3 regions of the Ochrobactrum sp. P6BSIII genome follow, and region 3 is predicted to be linked to each of the others. Evidence: riboswitches for the same ligand, from Rfam matches in the RefSeq annotation. Region 3 holds a riboswitch; each other region holds the start of a gene.
The links. A riboswitch is a leader RNA that binds a small molecule or an ion and turns the genes downstream of it on or off. The one in region 3 is predicted to bind thiamine pyrophosphate.
Positions count from the first base shown of each region.

Region 1: linked by a shared signal. The riboswitch ahead of thiB (thiamine ABC transporter substrate binding subunit) and the one ahead of thiD (bifunctional hydroxymethylpyrimidine kinase/phosphomethylpyrimidine kinase) in region 3 are both predicted to bind thiamine pyrophosphate.
Region 2: linked by a shared signal. The riboswitch ahead of thiC (phosphomethylpyrimidine synthase ThiC) and the one ahead of thiD (bifunctional hydroxymethylpyrimidine kinase/phosphomethylpyrimidine kinase) in region 3 are both predicted to bind thiamine pyrophosphate.

Region 1 is NZ_JACGXB010000010.1:104,949-110,687, forward strand. It holds gene FHW00_RS15335 (ABC-F family ATP-binding cassette domain-containing protein) at 1-1,256, opposite strand, end outside; gene FHW00_RS15340 (glycine zipper domain-containing protein) at 1,425-1,709, opposite strand; gene FHW00_RS15345 (thiamine diphosphokinase) at 1,821-2,498, opposite strand; TPP riboswitch at 2,603-2,717, shown strand; gene thiB (thiamine ABC transporter substrate binding subunit) at 2,814-3,818, shown strand; gene thiP (thiamine/thiamine pyrophosphate ABC transporter permease ThiP) at 3,794-5,443, shown strand; gene thiQ (thiamine ABC transporter ATP-binding protein) at 5,440-5,739, shown strand, end outside.
Region 2 is NZ_JACGXB010000008.1:235,339-241,077, forward strand. It holds gene hmgA (homogentisate 1,2-dioxygenase) at 1-713, opposite strand, end outside; gene FHW00_RS13745 (MarR family winged helix-turn-helix transcriptional regulator) at 858-1,289, shown strand; gene FHW00_RS13750 (MarR family winged helix-turn-helix transcriptional regulator) at 1,299-1,739, opposite strand; gene FHW00_RS13755 (MFS transporter) at 2,089-3,405, shown strand; TPP riboswitch at 3,561-3,672, shown strand; gene thiC (phosphomethylpyrimidine synthase ThiC) at 3,764-5,527, shown strand; partial or broken gene FHW00_RS24435 (hypothetical protein) at 5,577-5,739, opposite strand, start outside.
Region 3 is NZ_JACGXB010000006.1:337,926-343,664, reverse strand. It holds gene FHW00_RS11370 (thiamine phosphate synthase) at 1-4, opposite strand, end outside; gene FHW00_RS11365 (thiazole synthase) at 4-774, opposite strand; gene thiS (sulfur carrier protein ThiS) at 776-973, opposite strand; gene thiO (glycine oxidase ThiO) at 970-1,962, opposite strand; gene thiD (bifunctional hydroxymethylpyrimidine kinase/phosphomethylpyrimidine kinase) at 1,962-2,837, opposite strand; TPP riboswitch at 2,924-3,030, opposite strand; gene FHW00_RS11345 (putative bifunctional diguanylate cyclase/phosphodiesterase) at 3,336-5,459, shown strand; gene FHW00_RS11340 (heavy metal translocating P-type ATPase) at 5,712-5,739, shown strand, end outside.

The sequences.
Region 1 (5,739 bases), on a different contig from region 3:
AGCACGCGGGCCAGCATCAGACGCGCCCTTTCGCCACCGGAAAGCTCGCGGATCGGCGTCCGGGCCTGTTCCGGCTGGAACAGAAAGTCCTTCATATAGGAAACAACATGGCGCTGCTCGCCATTGATGACGAGGTTTTCCCCGCGCCCGTCGGTCAGATAATGCGACAGCGTCTCATCCAGATTGAGGCTGTCACGCTTCTGATCAAGCTCGGCCATTTCCAGATTGACGCCCAGCCGAAGCGTGCCGGAATCTGGCGCCAGCTTGTCGGTCAGGAGCGAGAGCAGTGTGGTTTTTCCCGCGCCGTTGGGGCCGACCAGACCGATCCGGTCGCCGCGCTGCACGCGCGTGGAGAAATCCTTCACCAGAACACGGTCGCCATAGGCTTTGTTCAGCAACTTGGCTTCGATCACCAGCTTGCCGGATTCCTTGGAATCGCTGGCCGTCAGAACCGCCGACCCTTGCGCCTTGCGGTGATTGCGGAAATCCGCGCGCATGGAATGCAATTCGCCGAGGCGGCGCATGTTGCGCTTGCGGCGTGCCGTCACGCCATAGCGCAGCCAATGCTCCTCGCGGGCAATCTGGCGGCCAAGCTTGTGATGATCGCGCTCTTCTTCTTCCAGAACCTTGTCGCGCCATTCCTCGAAATGGCCGAAACCCTGCTCCAGACGGCGTGTGATACCACGGTCGAGCCAGACAGTCGCGCGGCTGACATTTTCCAGAAAGCGACGGTCATGCGAGATCAGCACGATGGCCGAACGGATCTGGCGCAATTCGCCTTCCAGCCATTCGATGGTTGTCAGATCGAGATGGTTGGTCGGCTCGTCGAGCAAAAGCACATCGGGCTGCGGCGCGATCACACGCGCCAGCGCCGCACGGCGCGCTTCGCCACCCGAAAGATGATCCGGATTTTCGTCGCCGGTCAGGCCCAGATGCTCCAGAAGATAGGTCACGCGATGCGGATCGTCGGTCGGTCCGAGCCCCGCTTCGACATAGGCGCGCACGCTGGCAAAGCCGTCCATGTCCGGCACCTGCGGCAGATAGCGAACGGTCGCGCCCGGATGCTTGAACACTTCGCCCGAAGTCGGCTCGACCATGCCGGCGGCGATCTTCAAAAGCGTGGATTTGCCAGAACCATTGCGCCCGACCAGCGCGATGCGGTCGCCCTCGCTCACCGAAAGGCTCGCATCCTCCAGAAGCGGCGTACCGCCGAAGGTGAGCTTGATCTGGTCTAGGCGAAGGAGCGGTGGTGCCATGGTGTCTTCTGAGGCTTTCTGGGCGGTTCTCGGGATGTGCTTTGAAATTCCGCCCTGCTTGTCCGCGACAAAAGCCGTTCTGTCAAATGGATCGATAGGAAAGAGGCACGAAAAACAAACAGGCCGGGTTTCCCCGGCCTGTCCGCGATACGATTTTAAGCTTCAAGCTTACTGGCAGCGTGCTTCGTAGACGCGGCCGTAGTTGTCGCGATAGCGGCAGTACTGCACGCCATTACGCGTCTGGGCAGCGCCAACCAGCGTACCGGCAACAGCACCAATAGCAGCACCCGTGAGAGCGCCACGGCCGTTACCGCCGATTGCACCACCGGCGAGAGCACCGATTGCTGCACCGCCAACACCGTAACCAGCTGTGCGCTGTTCGTTGGTCGTGCATGCTGCTGTCGACAATGCGAGCACCCCGGCAACCGCAATCATGGAAAGACGTGACTTCATCAAACAATCTCCTGTCAAAGTTGACACTTCAGGTGCCGATTTTGCGTCCCCAATTTCGGCGCTAACTAATAACCCGCTTACCGCATTTGAAATACGTTTCGCTGTCGAGCGTCAAGCCTTTTCAATCGGTAAGGTTAGCGACACGCCGTCAGCATGCTCCGAATTTAAGTTTGCAACAAGTATCGCTAAGCCAGAACGCACAGTAATGCGAAGTGTTCCACGCACTATATTGGAAACTGTCCACGAAGAACCAAAAGGAAGGGTCACGTTGTCTAACGGCCACTCTGCATTTGTGATTGAAAGCCCGTCCACAGCGGTGAAACTGATGACGCTGAACAGCGTGCCGTCAGGGAAATCATAGGTAAACTCGCCAGCCGTCACCGGCCATGCCTCTTCCGCACCGCTGGACAGGAGGACATTCCGCCCCTTGTTGGCCTGCGCTGTCGCCATTGTGAGATGCAGCAGCGTGTGGTCGGTGCGCTGGCCGCCAAAAGCACCGCACAAAATGGCGCGTGTCGCGCCACGGGCAAAGGCTTCCTCGAAAGCCAGTTCGCCGTCTGTCATGTCCTTGGCGCGCGGAAATGTCTTTTGCGGCACATGCGCATATTGATCGAGCAGGGCTTGTGGCGTGGAATCGAAATCGCCGAGCCACAGTTCCGGTTCGACGCCCAGAGCGGCCGCATGACGAATACCACCATCGGCGGCCAGAATGCGCGCGCCGGCTATCTGCTGACGCAGCCGTTCGGTTACGACGAGGTCGCCGCCGAGAAGGATGACGAATGTGCTCATAAGCCGCTCTTATCATGGGCAAATCCCAGCTGGAAGTCTGCTCTGTCCCAGTTTGTATCGCTTTTGCCTCTCTTGCCCTTCATGGCCTGACATATTAATGTCGCAACGCTCTAACGGGGTGCCATTTGTTCCCATGAATGGCTGAGAGGTTTTTCAAAAAACCAACCCGCTGAACCTGATCCGGTTTGCACCGGCGGAGGGATTAGATGCTGCTCTGCGGCACGATCCCGAAAAGTAGCAGCTTTTCGGTTATTGTTGTGCTCCAGACCCCAAGCGGCGCTAAATCCTTTTAACTTTATGAAAGGACGTGCCGTTATGCGGCTGTTATCTTTGCTGGCCTTCTCTTTCGCGGCAGCCGTTAGTCTGGCACCTGCGGCACAGGCCAAAGACAAGCTCACCATCTATACCTATGACAGTTTCATTTCCGAATGGGGTCCCGGTCCCAAGGTAAAGGAAAACTTCGAGAAGGAATGCGACTGCGAGATCAACTGGGTCGCTTCCGCCGACGGTGTGGCCCTGCTCAACCGGCTGAAGCTTGAAGGCGGCAACACCAAGGCCGATATCGTGCTTGGCCTCGACACCAACCTGACCACGGAAGCGCGCGCCACTGGCTTCTTTGCGCCAAGTGGCATCGATCTTGGCAATGTCAGCGTGCCGGGTGACTTCAAGGACGATATTTTCGTACCCTATGACTATGGCTATTTCGCCATTGTCTATGATTCGGAAAAGCTGCCCAATCCGCCCAAGAGCCTGAAGGAACTGGTCGAAGGCGACCCGTCGCAGAAGATCGTGCTTCAGGATCCGCGCACCTCGACACCGGGTCTTGGTATGCTGCTTTGGATGAAAGCCGTCTATGGCGATCAGGCCGGCGATGCCTGGCAGAAATTGCAGAAGCGCATTCTCACCGTCACGCCGGGCTGGTCGGAAGCCTATGGCCTCTTCACCAAGGGTGAAGCGCCGATGGTGCTCTCCTATACCAGTTCGCCAGCCTATCATGTCATTGCGGAGAAGACAGATCGCTACAAGGCGCTGGCCTATCCGGAAGGCAATTACCTCCAGATCGAGCTTGCCGCCCAGACGACGACCGGCGCCAAGAACCCGCTGGCGCAGAAATTCCTGTCCTTCATGACCGGCCCCGGCTTTCAGGATGTGATCCCGGAAACCAACTGGATGTTCCCGGCAGGCAAGACATCAACGCCGCTTCCCGCCGCTTTCGACGCCTTGCCGAAACCGGAAAAGACCTTGCTCATTCCAGCCGACGAGGTTGCGAAGAACCGCAAGGCCTGGGTCGATGAATGGCTGGCAGCTACCAGCAAATGATCAACGCTCCGGCAGGCAAGAACACCAGCCCCACCCCCGCGATGAAACCCGTCGCGGGGGCTTTGGCGCTGGCCTTCCTTATCGTGCTTGCCGGTGGCGCGCTTGTCGCTCTTGCCTTTGAAGCCAGCGGCGGCTTCGATGTCGCCGCAAATTTCGATGCCTATCTCTGGCGAACCGCCCGTTTCACCATCGCACAAGCCGTCGCTTCGAGCCTGCTTTCGGTCGCCTTTGCGATCCCAGTTGCGCGCGCCTTGCATTCGGAAGCGCATTTTCCCGGACGGGGTTTTATTCTGCGGCTGTTCGCCCTGCCGCTCGCGTTGCCTGCCCTTGTGGCCGTGCTGGGCGTTACCAGCATTTACGGTCGAAACGGCCTCATCGCCCATATATCGGAGGCTGCGGGCCATTCGTTCCAGCCGGATATCTATGGCATTACGGGCATTTTGATTGCGCATGTGTTCTTCAACATGCCGCTGGCAGTGCGGCTCATCCTCGCCGCCTATGAATCGATACCCGCCGACTATTGGAAACTCGCGGCCCAGCTTGGCATGGGCAACAGCGCCCGTTTCCGGCTGATCGAATGGCCGGTTATCCGCCGCAGCCTGCCCGGCATGGCGGGGCTCATCTTCATGCTGTGCGTGACGAGCTTCACCACCGTGCTGACGCTCGGCGGTGGTCCACGGGCGACAACACTGGAAGTGGCGATCTATCAAAGCCTGCATTTCGATTTCGACCCGGCACGTGCGGTGGCGCTCACCGTCACCCAGCTCGGGCTGACCTTGCTGATCCTGCTGGCCCTGCGCCTGACCGGGCGTCCTTCCGAAGAAGGCTTTACCCACACGGCAACACCGCGCCGCTATGGCAGGCCTGCGCGTGGTGAACGCCTGTTCAACATCATCGCCATTCTCATCGGCTTTCTTTATGTCGCCTTGCCGATTGCAGGCGTGGTCGTGTCTGGTCTTGCCGCCGACCTCGCCCGCCTGCTCAGCGAACAGACGGTCTGGCGCGCCATCGGCACTAGCCTGGCGCTCGGCTTTTCTGCGGCAACGCTCTCGGTGCTTCTCTCACTGGCGCTCGTTTCAGCCCGGGAAGCGGTAAAAAACAACAAAATAGCCAGCCTGTTCGATACGGGCGCGAGCCTCATTCTGGTCATGCCGCCCATCGTGATCGGCGCCGGATGGTTCATCCTGCTGCGCCATTTCACCAATCCTTTCGCCATCGCACCGGTGATGGTGGTCACGGTCAACGCAGCCATGGCCATGCCTTTCGCAGTCCGGCTGTTGCGCCCGGCCTGGGACACGGCAGCCGCACGCCACAATAGGCTCTGTGCCCAGCTTGGCATTTATGGCCTCAATCGGCTGCGGCTCATTGACTGGCCGTCGATCCGCAGACCCTTTGGCATGGCCTTCGCCTTTGCCATGGCGCTTTCCATTGGCGACCTTGGCACAATCGCGCTGTTCGGCAGCGATGCGCTTCTGACCCTGCCCTATCTTCTCTTGCAGCGCATGGGCAGTTACCGCACATTCGATGCGGCCGGTCTCGCGCTCATTCTGGGGCTTCTCTGCCTCGGTCTGATGATGCTTGCCGACCGCGCCGCCACATCCCGGAAAGAGAATTCCGCCTCATGACTGCTTCCGCCGACATCCGCCTTACCGACGTGCGCTTCAGCTATGGCGAAACCGCAATGCGCTTCGATCTGGCTATTGCGGGCGGCGCTATTGCGGCCATTGTCGGCCCAAGCGGCTCGGGCAAGTCCACGCTCCTGAATCTCATTGCCGGTTTCGAGACGCCTTCATCGGGCGCCATTGCCATCGGCGGTGTCGATGTAACTCACCTGCCGCCGCCGCAACGGCCGGTTTCGATGGTGTTTCAGGAAAACAACCTGTTTGCCCATCTGACAGTCGCGCAAAATGTCGGCCTCGGT
Region 2 (5,739 bases), on a different contig from region 3:
CCACGGCCGGGCATATCGAATTTCTGACCATAATTCTCGCAGACAAAGCCGCGGCACAGTCCCTCAAGCACTTCGACGCGATAAACGAGACCGCGCGGAATAATGGCAATTTCCTTCGGCTCAAGATCGATAATGCCAAGCTCCGTGCAAAAGCGCAGCCGTCCTTCCTGCGGCACGACCAGCAATTCGCTATCGGCGGAGTAAAAATACTCGTCCTGCATCGAACGGGTGATCAGATAGACATGACTTGCCATACCGATCTGGATGTTCACATCGCCCGCCGTGGTCATGGTGCGCATGCCGGTGATCCACGTCAGATCCTCATCCGGCCCCGGCAGCGGGATAGGGTCCCAGCGATACTGGCCGAGACTGGTGATATTGCGCCGCTGCGGATCGCCGACCGGCAGATTGGGCGCGGTCTTCCAGTACGGCACGTCGACCAGCTGGAATCGGCCCGTATGATGGACCGACGGGCGAATGCGATAGCACCAGGTCCGCTCGTTTTGACCACGCGGCGCGGTGAAAGCGGTGCCGGACAGCTGCTCGGCATAAAGCCCGTAATTGCATTTCTGTGGTGAATTCTGACCTTGCGGCAATGCACCCGGCAGCGCTTCGGTTTCAAAGTCGTTGCCGAAACCGGGCATATAGCCCTCGACCGTTCCTGTCGTCACCGATGCGCGGACCATGCCCTGCGGGATTGCGTGAGCGGTCATGATTAATCCTCCCGGCAAATTCGTTGCTCGAACAACGATAATAACGTTGCGAATGCAACGAAGTCAATGCTTCTTGCGTGACACGTGTTTTTCCGTTGTATTTGCAATGAAACTCTGCTCCTTTCCTGAAAAAAGGAGACATGCATGGCATTCGAACTCGACGGTTTCCTGCCCTATCGGCTCAGCGTGGTGGCCGCGCGGATCAGCGAGCGCTTTGCAAAACGCTATGCCGCTGAAGCGGGGCTGACCATCCCCGAATGGCGCGTATTGGCGCATCTCTATCGAAGTGGCGAAGTCAGCATCCGGGACATCAATACCCGCGTCAATCTGGACAAGTCGATTGTCAGCCGGGCAGCAACGCGCCTTGAAAGTGCCGGACTGCTGCATAAATCGGATAACAATGTTGACCGTCGATTGATTGTACTCGCGCTCACCCCTCAAGGGGAAGAGCTGATGCATCGCCTTGGCAAAATCGCTGACGAGTTTCAGGCGGAGATACTTAAAGATCTGGGCCCCGATGCCAAACATTTTCTCGAAGGGCTGACCCGCCTCTCCAGCGCGCATCCTTCGCGATAATCGCCGACCTTACCCGGCTTCAGTCACCTGCTTGACGGCTTCGTGCAGCGCGGCGATACCGGTTTCCAGAGCTTGGCGGTCCTGCTCGGACATTACGCTCAATATGGCGTTGGCTTTTGCATCGACTTCGCCGAAAGCCTTTTGAAACAGGGCTTGTCCCGCATTCGTGACCGCATAATGCCGCAAACGCCGGTCTTCTTCGGATATGGTCCGGATAATCAGGCCTTTCTCTTCCAGACGGCTGGCGGCGCGGCTGACCTGCACCTTGTCGAGAGAGGTGCGCTGGGCAAGCCGCACGGAATCGATGGAACCTGCTTCCGCAAGCAGAAACAGCAGACGCCATTCCTCACGCATCAGCCCATATTCGTGACCATAAACAGCAACCAGCTGCCGGGAGAACGCTTCCGCGACAATCGCGAGCCGATAGGGAAAGAACGTCTCCATGCGCATTGCATGCCCCTCACAAAGTCTTTTGATTTCAATCATTTTCCCGGATTGAACAGACAATTTCAAAGGCTTTTTCAAGAGCGAGATCTAATCGGAGTGAAACGCGGGCTGGTAAGATTGCGCCCCAATGAAAAATACCCGTACACCGCTGTTATCCTGTCCGTTCGAACAGCCTTTTGAATTGATCCTCGCCCCTCCTGCGGATTGTAATCCCCGGAATCTGATCGCGACTAGTTCATTGCATATGTAACGTTGCTATTGCAATGAACTTGACATCGTTGCAAATGATACGATTATAAGGTGCCGGTAGCGAGGAACCGGTATTCAAATGCTGGGCAGCGGAGGAGCACCCTTGAACACATCAGCACCGGCGGGCACAATGGATGCCGCGCAGACACAAAAATCATCAATACGGCTTCTTTTCGCGGCCAGCACGGGCACGATTATCGAGTGGTATGACTTCGCGGTTTTCGCTTTTTGCGCCGCACTTGTTTTCAACACCGCGTTTTTCCCGGTCGTCGATCCGATCACCGGCTTGATTGCCGCCTTGTCCACACAGGCCGTCGGCTTCATTGCCCGTCCTGCTGGCGGCTGGTTCTTCGGTGTTCTGGGTGACAGGATCGGGCGCAAGCGCGCACTCGTCATCAGTCTTTTCCTGATGGGCGGTGCGACTGTCGCCATGGGACTGCTCCCCACCTATCAGCAGATTGGCGTGTTCGCTCCGCTCTTGCTGCTCCTGATGCGCCTGTTGCAAGGTTTTGCCATCGGTGGCGAATCCACTGGCGCCTTGGTGCTTATTGCCGAAAGCCTTCCGGCAAAACAGCGCGGTCTCTGGACCGGCTTTCCCATGATTGGAGGACCGGCGGGCAATGTGATCGCCACCGCCGTCATCGGTGCGGTCATCGGGCATTTCGGATCGGACGCTTTTGTGGAATGGGCCTGGCGCATTCCCTTCATCGCCTCCATTCTGCTGATCGGTCTCGGTCTATGGGTCCGGCGCAAGGTCGAGGAATCGCCAGCCTTTATCCATCTTCAGGAACAGAAGACCGAAGCCGTTAAAGCCCCATTGCGCGAAGCGATTACGACCCAGGGCGCAAACATGCTGCGCGTCCTGTTCGTCAAGGCTGGCGAAAGCGCGCTCTTTTACCTCTTCTCCACATTCTTCGTCGTGCTGGCGACCGTGTTCCTGAAAGTCCCGCGTGAAGCTGCCCTTGGCGCTCTGTTCATTGGCTCCATTGCCGAAGTCGCCGTCATTCTGGCTGCCGGTGCCACAGCAGACCGTATCGGACGCAAGGCCGTTACGCTGGTGGGTCTTGTGGGTGGTATCGGCGCAGGGTTCTGGCTTTTCAGCCTGCCTCCCGGCGCAGACACAGCGACACTCACCTGGGCAACCGTGCTGACGCTCTCCTTCCACGGCATTATCGTGGGTGGCATGTCGGCCTATTTCACCGAACTCTTCCCGGCGCGCGTTCGTTACACGGCCATGTCGACATCCTATTCTGTCGCCACGGTGTTGGGTGGAGCGCTGGCCCCGATCATCGGCACGTGGCTGCTTGAAATTTTCGGTACACCCTTCGCGGTCGCGGTCTACGCCACATTGATGGCTATACCCGCGATCTATGTGATGATCACCACGCCGGAAACCAAAGGCCGCGATCTGGTGAACTAAAACACTTCGGATTTTTAAAAAGCCGCATCAGTGATGATGCCAAATGGAAAAAGAGAAGCCAAGCTTCACCGTTTGTTTTACGTCCACGGTCAGGAATAGAAACACGCGCGCAGCCAACCGGTCTTGACGACCAAAACTGCCCGTGCATAATTTTAAGCATTCACCAGGGGAGTCCCGGCAAGGGGCTGAGATACTGCTAGCGTGCGCAGTGACCCGTTGAACCTGATCCAGTTCATACTGGCGTAGGGACGGTGCAAATGCTGGAAGGCGAGCGTCCACTGGATGCTTCCTGATGGCGTTTTTTCATCCTTCCAACACTGGAACTGGGTCTCCAACATCACAACTTGGAGCCTCAACCATGTCTATCATTACTGGCAACACAGCCCCGACTGTTACCACTGGCCCTCTCCCTGCTTCCCGAAAACTAAGCAAACCGGGAACGCTTTATCCGGATATCTGCGTCCCGATGCGAGAAATTGCTCTGCATCCCAGTTCCGGGCTGCCACCTGTTACGGTCTATGACCCATCTGGGCCCTACACCGACGACCACGCAACGATCAATATCGAAACAGGTTTGCCCCGATTGCGCGAAAGCTGGATCAGCGGGCGCGGCGATGTCGAAGCCTATGAAGGGCGCTCGGTTCAACCCGCAGATAACGGCTTTGCGACAGGTGAACGACTGACACAGGAATTCCCTTTTCTAAATACACCGTTGAAAGCAAGGAATGGCAAGGCGGTTACCCAGCTTGCTTATGCCCGTGCAGGTATCATCACTCCCGAAATGGAATTCGTCGCCATCCGCGAAAACCTTGGGCGACACGCTGTCCAGCATGAATTGCCGCGCGACGGGCAAGGTTTCGGCGCCAACATTCCCGACTATGTAACACCGGAATTCGTTCGCCAGGAGATTGCAGAGGGACGCGCTATTCTTCCTGCCAATATCAATCATCCTGAATCCGAGCCGATGATCATCGGGCGGAACTTTCTGGTTAAGATCAACGCTAATATCGGCAATTCTGCCGTAACATCTTCTATGGGCGAAGAAGTTGAAAAGATGGTATGGGCGATCCGTTGGGGTGCCGATACGGTCATGGACCTTTCAACCGGACGAAACATTCATAATATTCGAGAATGGATCATCCGGAACTCACCAGTTCCAATCGGCACGGTACCGCTCTATCAGGCTCTGGAGAAGGTCAATGGTATTGCCGAAGATCTGAACTGGCAGATCTATCGCGACACATTGATCGAACAGGCCGAACAAGGCGTTGATTATTTTACCATACACGCTGGCGTGCGGCTTTCTTATATCCACCTCACCGCCAATCGCGTAACCGGCATCGTTTCACGCGGCGGTTCGATCATGGCGAAGTGGTGCTTACACCACCACAAAGAGAGTTTTCTCTACGAACATTTCGAAGAAATTTGCGATATCTGTCGGGCTTACGATGTCTCATTCTCCCTTGGCGATGGTCTGCGTCCGGGATCGATAGCAGATGCCAATGACGCGGCACAATTTGCCGAACTGGAGACGCTTGGAGAACTGACCCAGATAGCCTGGTCCAAGGATTGCCAGGTAATGATAGAAGGGCCCGGCCACGTTCCGATGCACAAGATCAAAGAGAACATGGACAAGCAATTACACACATGCGGAGAGGCGCCATTCTTTACGCTCGGACCGCTGACCACTGATATCGCACCCGGTTATGACCATATAACCTCGGGAATTGGTGCAGCGATGATCGGCTGGTTCGGCACCGCCATGCTTTGCTACGTTACCCCGAAGGAGCATCTTGGCTTGCCCAATCGCGACGATGTTAAAATTGGTGTCGTCACCTATAAGATAGCCGCTCATGCCGCAGACCTAGCAAAAGGACACCCGGCAGCGCGTATTCACGATGATGCGCTATCGCGGGCTCGGTTCGAATTCCGTTGGGAAGATCAGTTCAATCTTTCACTGGATCCGGAGACCGCACGTTCTTATCATGACGAGACCTTGCCCAAGGAGGCTCACAAGGACGCTCATTTCTGCTCCATGTGCGGTCCCAAGTTTTGTTCGATGGAAATCTCACATGAAATACGTGCGGGATCGCAGGAAGACAGCATGAAGATGCGAGGCTGAAGCCGGCTAATGAATACAATTTCTAAATAGTTGCATTAGCACTATAAGTTTACACAGACGAAGAAGGGGCACCCGCGCCTGCATCTTTTTCGGCGTCCGACATTCTGTATGGCGCGAGGCTGGTGTCTGACGACCCGTTGGTGGCCTCCTCTCTCATCGCCAACAGTAAACGCCACCAGCCCCGGTTTTCATGCGCTGTGGCTTTTCTGTAT
Region 3 (5,739 bases):
CCATTACAAAAATGCCTTTCCGAGAAGAGGGGTGGATGGCGCGGCCATGTCGCGCGCTTCGATGGCGTCTGCTTCGAAAGCGAGCCGTCCGGCTTCAACCGCCAGCGCAAAACCACGTGCCATGGAAACGGGATCGCCAGCCTTGGCGACAGCGGTGTTGATGAGCACGGCGTCATAGCCCAGTTCCATCGCCGCAGCCGCATGGGACGGCACACCGATGCCGGCATCGACAACAAGCGGAATGTCGGGAAAATGCGCCCGCATGGTCTTCAGCGCATAAGGATTGTTGAGGCCACGGCCTGAGCCGATGGGCGCGCCCCAGGGCATCAGCACCTTGCAACCGGCTTCAATGAGCTTTTCCGCGACGACCAGATCGTCATTCATATAGGGAAAGACCTCGAAACCGTCGTCGCAGAGTATGCGCGCTGCTTCGACCAGACCGAACGGGTCGGGCTGCAACGTGTCGTGGTCGCCGATCACTTCCAGCTTGATCCAGTTGGTGCCGAAGATTTCACGCGCCATTCTGGCGGTGGTCACCGCTTCACGCGGCGTGTGGCAGCCTGCGGTGTTGGGCAGAACGGCGACGCCCAACTCGCGGATCAGCGCCCAGAAGTCCTGTCCGGCGCGCGCATCGCCGCTTTCGCGGCGCAGCGACACGGTGACGATATCGCTTTGCGAAGCACGCACCGCATCGGCCAGAATGGCGGGCGATGGATATTGCGCCGTGCCGAGCAGCAGGCGGCTTTCAAATTGTTGGCCGTAGAATTCCAGCATCTCAGCCTCCCTGCATCGGGGCCAGAACTTCGATGCGGTCGCCAGCCGACAAGGTCGCGGCTGCGCGCTCGTCGCTGGCCACGAATTCACCGTTCAGCGCGGTTGCAACAACCGCTTCATCCAGTTCGATCTCGGTCAGCAGCGCCGCCAGATTGGCGGCTGCCGTGGTGATGACTTCACCGTTCAGCACGATCGTCATGCATAGTCCTCCACAAATTCAGGCATAGTTTCGGGCGCGGTCGCGGCCGCAACCGCCATGCGTGCCACAGCTGGCGAAAGCAGGAAGCCGTGGCGGTAAAGCCCGTTGACATAGATGGTTTTGCCACGCCGTCTCACGCGGGGAAGGTTGTCTGGAAAGGCGGGGCGCGCATCGACGCCGGTTTCGAGAATTTCAGCCTCGCCGAAGGCCGGATGCAGGGCGTAAGCCGCGCTCAAAAGCTCCAATGTCGAGCGCACGCTGATGCCACTGCGCTGATCGCTTTCGATCATCGTCGCGCCGATCATGTGCACGCCGTCGCCGCGCGGCACGATGTAGAGCGGAATGCGCGGATGCAGGAGACGCACGGGCCGCGAAAGGTTGATGTCGCGCGAGCGGACAACCAGCATCTCACCCTTGACGCCGCGCAGATCGGGCAGCGCATCGCGGGCGCTAAGACCACGGGCATCGACGGTGATATCCGCGTCGATCTTCGCTTCATGCGCTTCCGTATTGAGGTGAAAGACGACGCCTTTTCTTTGCAGGTTTTCGGCCAGCTCAACCAATGTCTTGCGCGGATCGAGATGGCCTTCACGTGTGAAGAACAGGCCCTGCCGGAAACGCCCGGCCAGATCGGGTTCCAGTGCATCAATGCGGTCATGGTCGATTGTGTCGAAGGCTTCCGTCCGGCGGGCGAAACGGCGCAACTCGCTGGCGTCACGGTTGTGCGACAGAACCAGAGTGCCTTCGCGCTTGACGCCGGAGACGTGCTTTTCCCACCAGCCGATGGCTTCCTGACCGAGCCGCACCACAGGCTCTTCGGCGCTTTCGCCCTCGCACCATGGTGCCAGCATGCCGCCTGCAAGCCAGGAACAGCAGTCGGAACCGATCTGCGGGCTGCGGGCAATCACCGTGACGGCATGGCCCTGATCGGTGAACTCGGCGGCGGTGGCAAGACCGGCGACACCCGCTCCGATGATGGTGACGCGCATCACGCAATCTCCTCCATTCGGGTTTTCCAGAGGTTATGGAAATGGTGCACCGGCCCGTGGCCGTGTCCGATCTTCAACGTATCGGCAGCGCGGATTGCCCCTTGCAGATAGGTGTGGGCTGCAAGCATGGCCTTTTCGAGCGGCAGGTTCTTTGCAAGCTCTGCCGCAATGGCCGAGGAGAGCGTGCAGCCTGTGCCATGGGTGTTGCCGGTCAAGATGCGCTGCGCCTCGACACGCAGCGTCGGCTGATCGCGGCGAACGAGGAGGTCGACGCAGATTTCGCCTTCCGCATGGCCGCCCTTCATCAGAACGGCTTTCGCGCCGAGTTCGAGCAATGCGCGGCCCTGTTGTTCGGCGTCTTCATCATCAAGCGCCAGACCGCAGCCGAGCAGGCAGGCAGCTTCAGGCCGGTTTGGGGTCAAAAGCGTTGCGATCGGCACCAGTTTCTGGCGCAAAAGCGCAATGGCGCTTTCGCTCAAAAGCCGGTCGCCGGACTTGGCCACCATCACCGGATCGAGCACGACAGGGCCGGAAAAATGGGCGAGTCCCCGCGCAATGGCCTCGATGGTTTCGGGCACGGAAACCATGCCGATCTTCACTGCGGCAACGTCGAGATCGCTGAAAACGGCGTCGATCTGCCCAGCGACAATGGCGGGCGGGATATCGTGCACCGCGCTCACCGTGCAGGTGTTCTGCACGGTCACAGCCGCAATGACGCTCGCGCCATAAACGCCGAGCGCCGAAAATGTCTTGAGGTCGGCCTGAATGCCAGCGCCGCCGCCGCTGTCGGAACCGGCAATTGTCACGCAGATGGGCACAGACCGTGTCTGGCCATTGTTGGATTTGGTTCGGGAGAAACTATGTTTCTGGTTCATCGTGTCGTCTCTCATTCCGAACGGAAAGATGAGACGTCATGAACCTGTAAGGAGCATAAGCTCCGAGTGGGATGAACCCTGTCCGCGACGCGTCAAACTCCGTTCCCTACGCAGGTATTACCCGGATCAGGTTCAATGGGTTAACGCGTGAACGCGCCTCTCAGCCTCTTTCGAGGCACCCCAACGAATTTTGCATCCATAGGCATAGGCCGGAAGTTTTGAGCGGTCAAGTTATCTCAAGCGGTCTCGCGCGAGGTCTGACGCTATAAAAAACAAGATCATCAGAAAAAACTAAATGAGTACCTCCTTCATATATGGTTTGTTAAAACCATTGGTCGTATTCTCCCAGCGGGGAAGTGCGTCCTGGTGACGGTCCTCGCCTGTTGGTTCGTGAGCTTGTCTGGTCATGAACTCATGCGGAATATGATGTTCCAGTGAGAGGTTTTGTTGGCTAATTTAGACTGACGACATGTGTCGGCTTGGGGCAAGGGGTATATGATGGCGAAGCGGAAAGCCGGTCCGACAGAGGCGGGAGGCTCCATGGCGAGCACGTCCCAGCAGGATTTCCGTATCCTTTTCACCACCCATCCGACGCCAATGTGGGTCTATGACCCGCAGACCCTCGGCTTCATCATCATGAACGACGCGGCCTATGCGCTTTACGGCTATACGCCTGATGAACTGCCGGGCATGACTGTTCTCGATATTCGTCCGCAGGCCGAGCGCGAGCGCATGCTGAGCGCTGTCCGTGATCGCAGCGATCTGGAGCGCCCCGAGCGATGGCAGCATCGGCGCGCCACCGGCGAAATCATCGAAGTTCTGACCTACGGACGGGAAGTGCAGTTCGACGGTAAGGACGCCATCCTTGCCATCGTGCAGGATCGGACCGAAATTGCCGAAGCCAACCGGCAGGCGATCCATGCGCAATCACTGCTCGATAGCCTTGTCAGCAATCTGCCGCTCGGCGTGTTCATCAAGGACATGCAGGACGAGGGGCGTTACGTGCTCTACAATCAGGCGGCATCGCAGGCGAGCGGCAAGGCGATTGAGGCGGTGGTCGGCTTCACCGATGCACAGCTGATGACGGATCTGGAGCGCCGCCAATATGCGCAGCAGGATCGTCAGGTGATGAGCAAAGGCGAAGCGCTCAGCGTCGAATATAAAACCCATCACGACGACGGAACGCAGCGCATTCTGCGTGTCATCAAGAGCTCCATTCCGCCGGTCGACGACGGCACGCCGCGCTATCTGATCGGCTTGATCGAAGACATTACCGAACGGCGCGAAATCGAGGAGCGCATGGCCCATATCGCCATGCATGACAGCCTCACGCGACTGCCCAACCGCGCCTATTTCTCCCATCATGTCGAGGACTTGCTGAAAAAGGGCGGCGATGCGGAGCCGTTTGCGCTTTTCTATATCGACATCGATCACTTCAAGAGCATCAACGACAATATCGGCCATCAGGCAGGCGACCAGCTCTTGCAGCAGGTGGCCGAGCGGTTGCGCCAGATCACCACGAGCGACCAGTTCATCGCGCGGCTCGGCGGCGATGAGTTCGCCGTCATCTATCGCAGCGGGACCGTTGGCCAGATCGCCATGTTTGCGGATCGGGTGCTTTCGGCATTTCAGGAACCGTTCAAGCTCGGCGACAATTCCGAATTCGTCACATGCAGCATGGGCATCGCGCAGGCGCCGCTGCATGGCGATAATTCCGACGTGCTGATGCGCAACGCCGATCTGGCGCTCCACGCGTCGAAATCGAGCGGCAGGCGCACCTTCCATTTCTACCAGCACGCGTTGCGTCTGGCCGCTGAAAAGCGCCACATCATGACGAGCGAGCTGCGTCAGGCCCTGCTGTCCCAGCAGTTCGAACTGCATTACCAGCCGATCTTCAATCTGGAGAGCGGGCGGATTTCCGGCTTTGAAGCGCTGATCCGCTGGCGTCATCCCGAGCGCGGCATGATTTCACCGGCGGAGTTCATTCCGCTCGCGGAAGAGACCGGGTTGATCGGTCCCATCGGTGACTGGGTGCTGCTGGCGGCCTGCCGCGAAGCGGTTTCCTGGCCGGAGGATATCAAGGTTTCGGTCAATCTGTCGCCGGTGCAGTTCAGCCAAAGCTCGCTTTTGCGCTCTGTCACTGATGCGCTGGATGCGGCCCGCCTGTCGCCGAACCGGCTGGAACTGGAAATCACTGAGTCGGTGTTTCTGTCCAACAGCAAGCACAATATCGAATTGCTGTTCGAGTTGCGCCGCCTTGGCGCTCGCATTGCCATGGACGATTTTGGCACCGGCTATTCCTCGCTCAGCTATCTGCGCTCCTTTCCGTTCGACAAGATCAAGATCGACCGCAGCTTCGTCTCCGGTATCGAAGCGGATACGCGCGATCTCGCCATCATCCAGGCGGTGGCAACGTTGGGCGCTGGCTTCAACATTGTCACCACCGCCGAAGGCGTGGAAACGGCGCAGCAGCTTGAGCGTCTGAGAACCGAACGTTTCGGCGAGGTGCAAGGCTATCTGACCGGACGCCCGATGCCGGCCAGCGATGTGCAGGCCTTTATCCAGAGCAATAACGGCACCGGCCTCGCCATGCCCCCGGCGCATAACCGGCTGCCGGTCTGATCGGAAAATCCGGAAAAACAATTCCGCATTTCTGCTTTCAAAAAAGCGCTTGACCTTCCAACGGTGGGAAGGACTACTTATATGGCAATTCAGAAATCTAGCCTCTGCTAGAGCATTTCCAGCAAAAGTGCGAAGCGGTTTTGCGTAGGATAATGCGTAAAACAAAGAATTAGAGCGCCGATCCGATTAATCGGATCGAAACGCGCTCTAAGGCGTGAAAAGGGACTGCTAAAGGTCTCGAAGAGGATTGCCATGAACAAGCCCGTCGATCACGAATCCA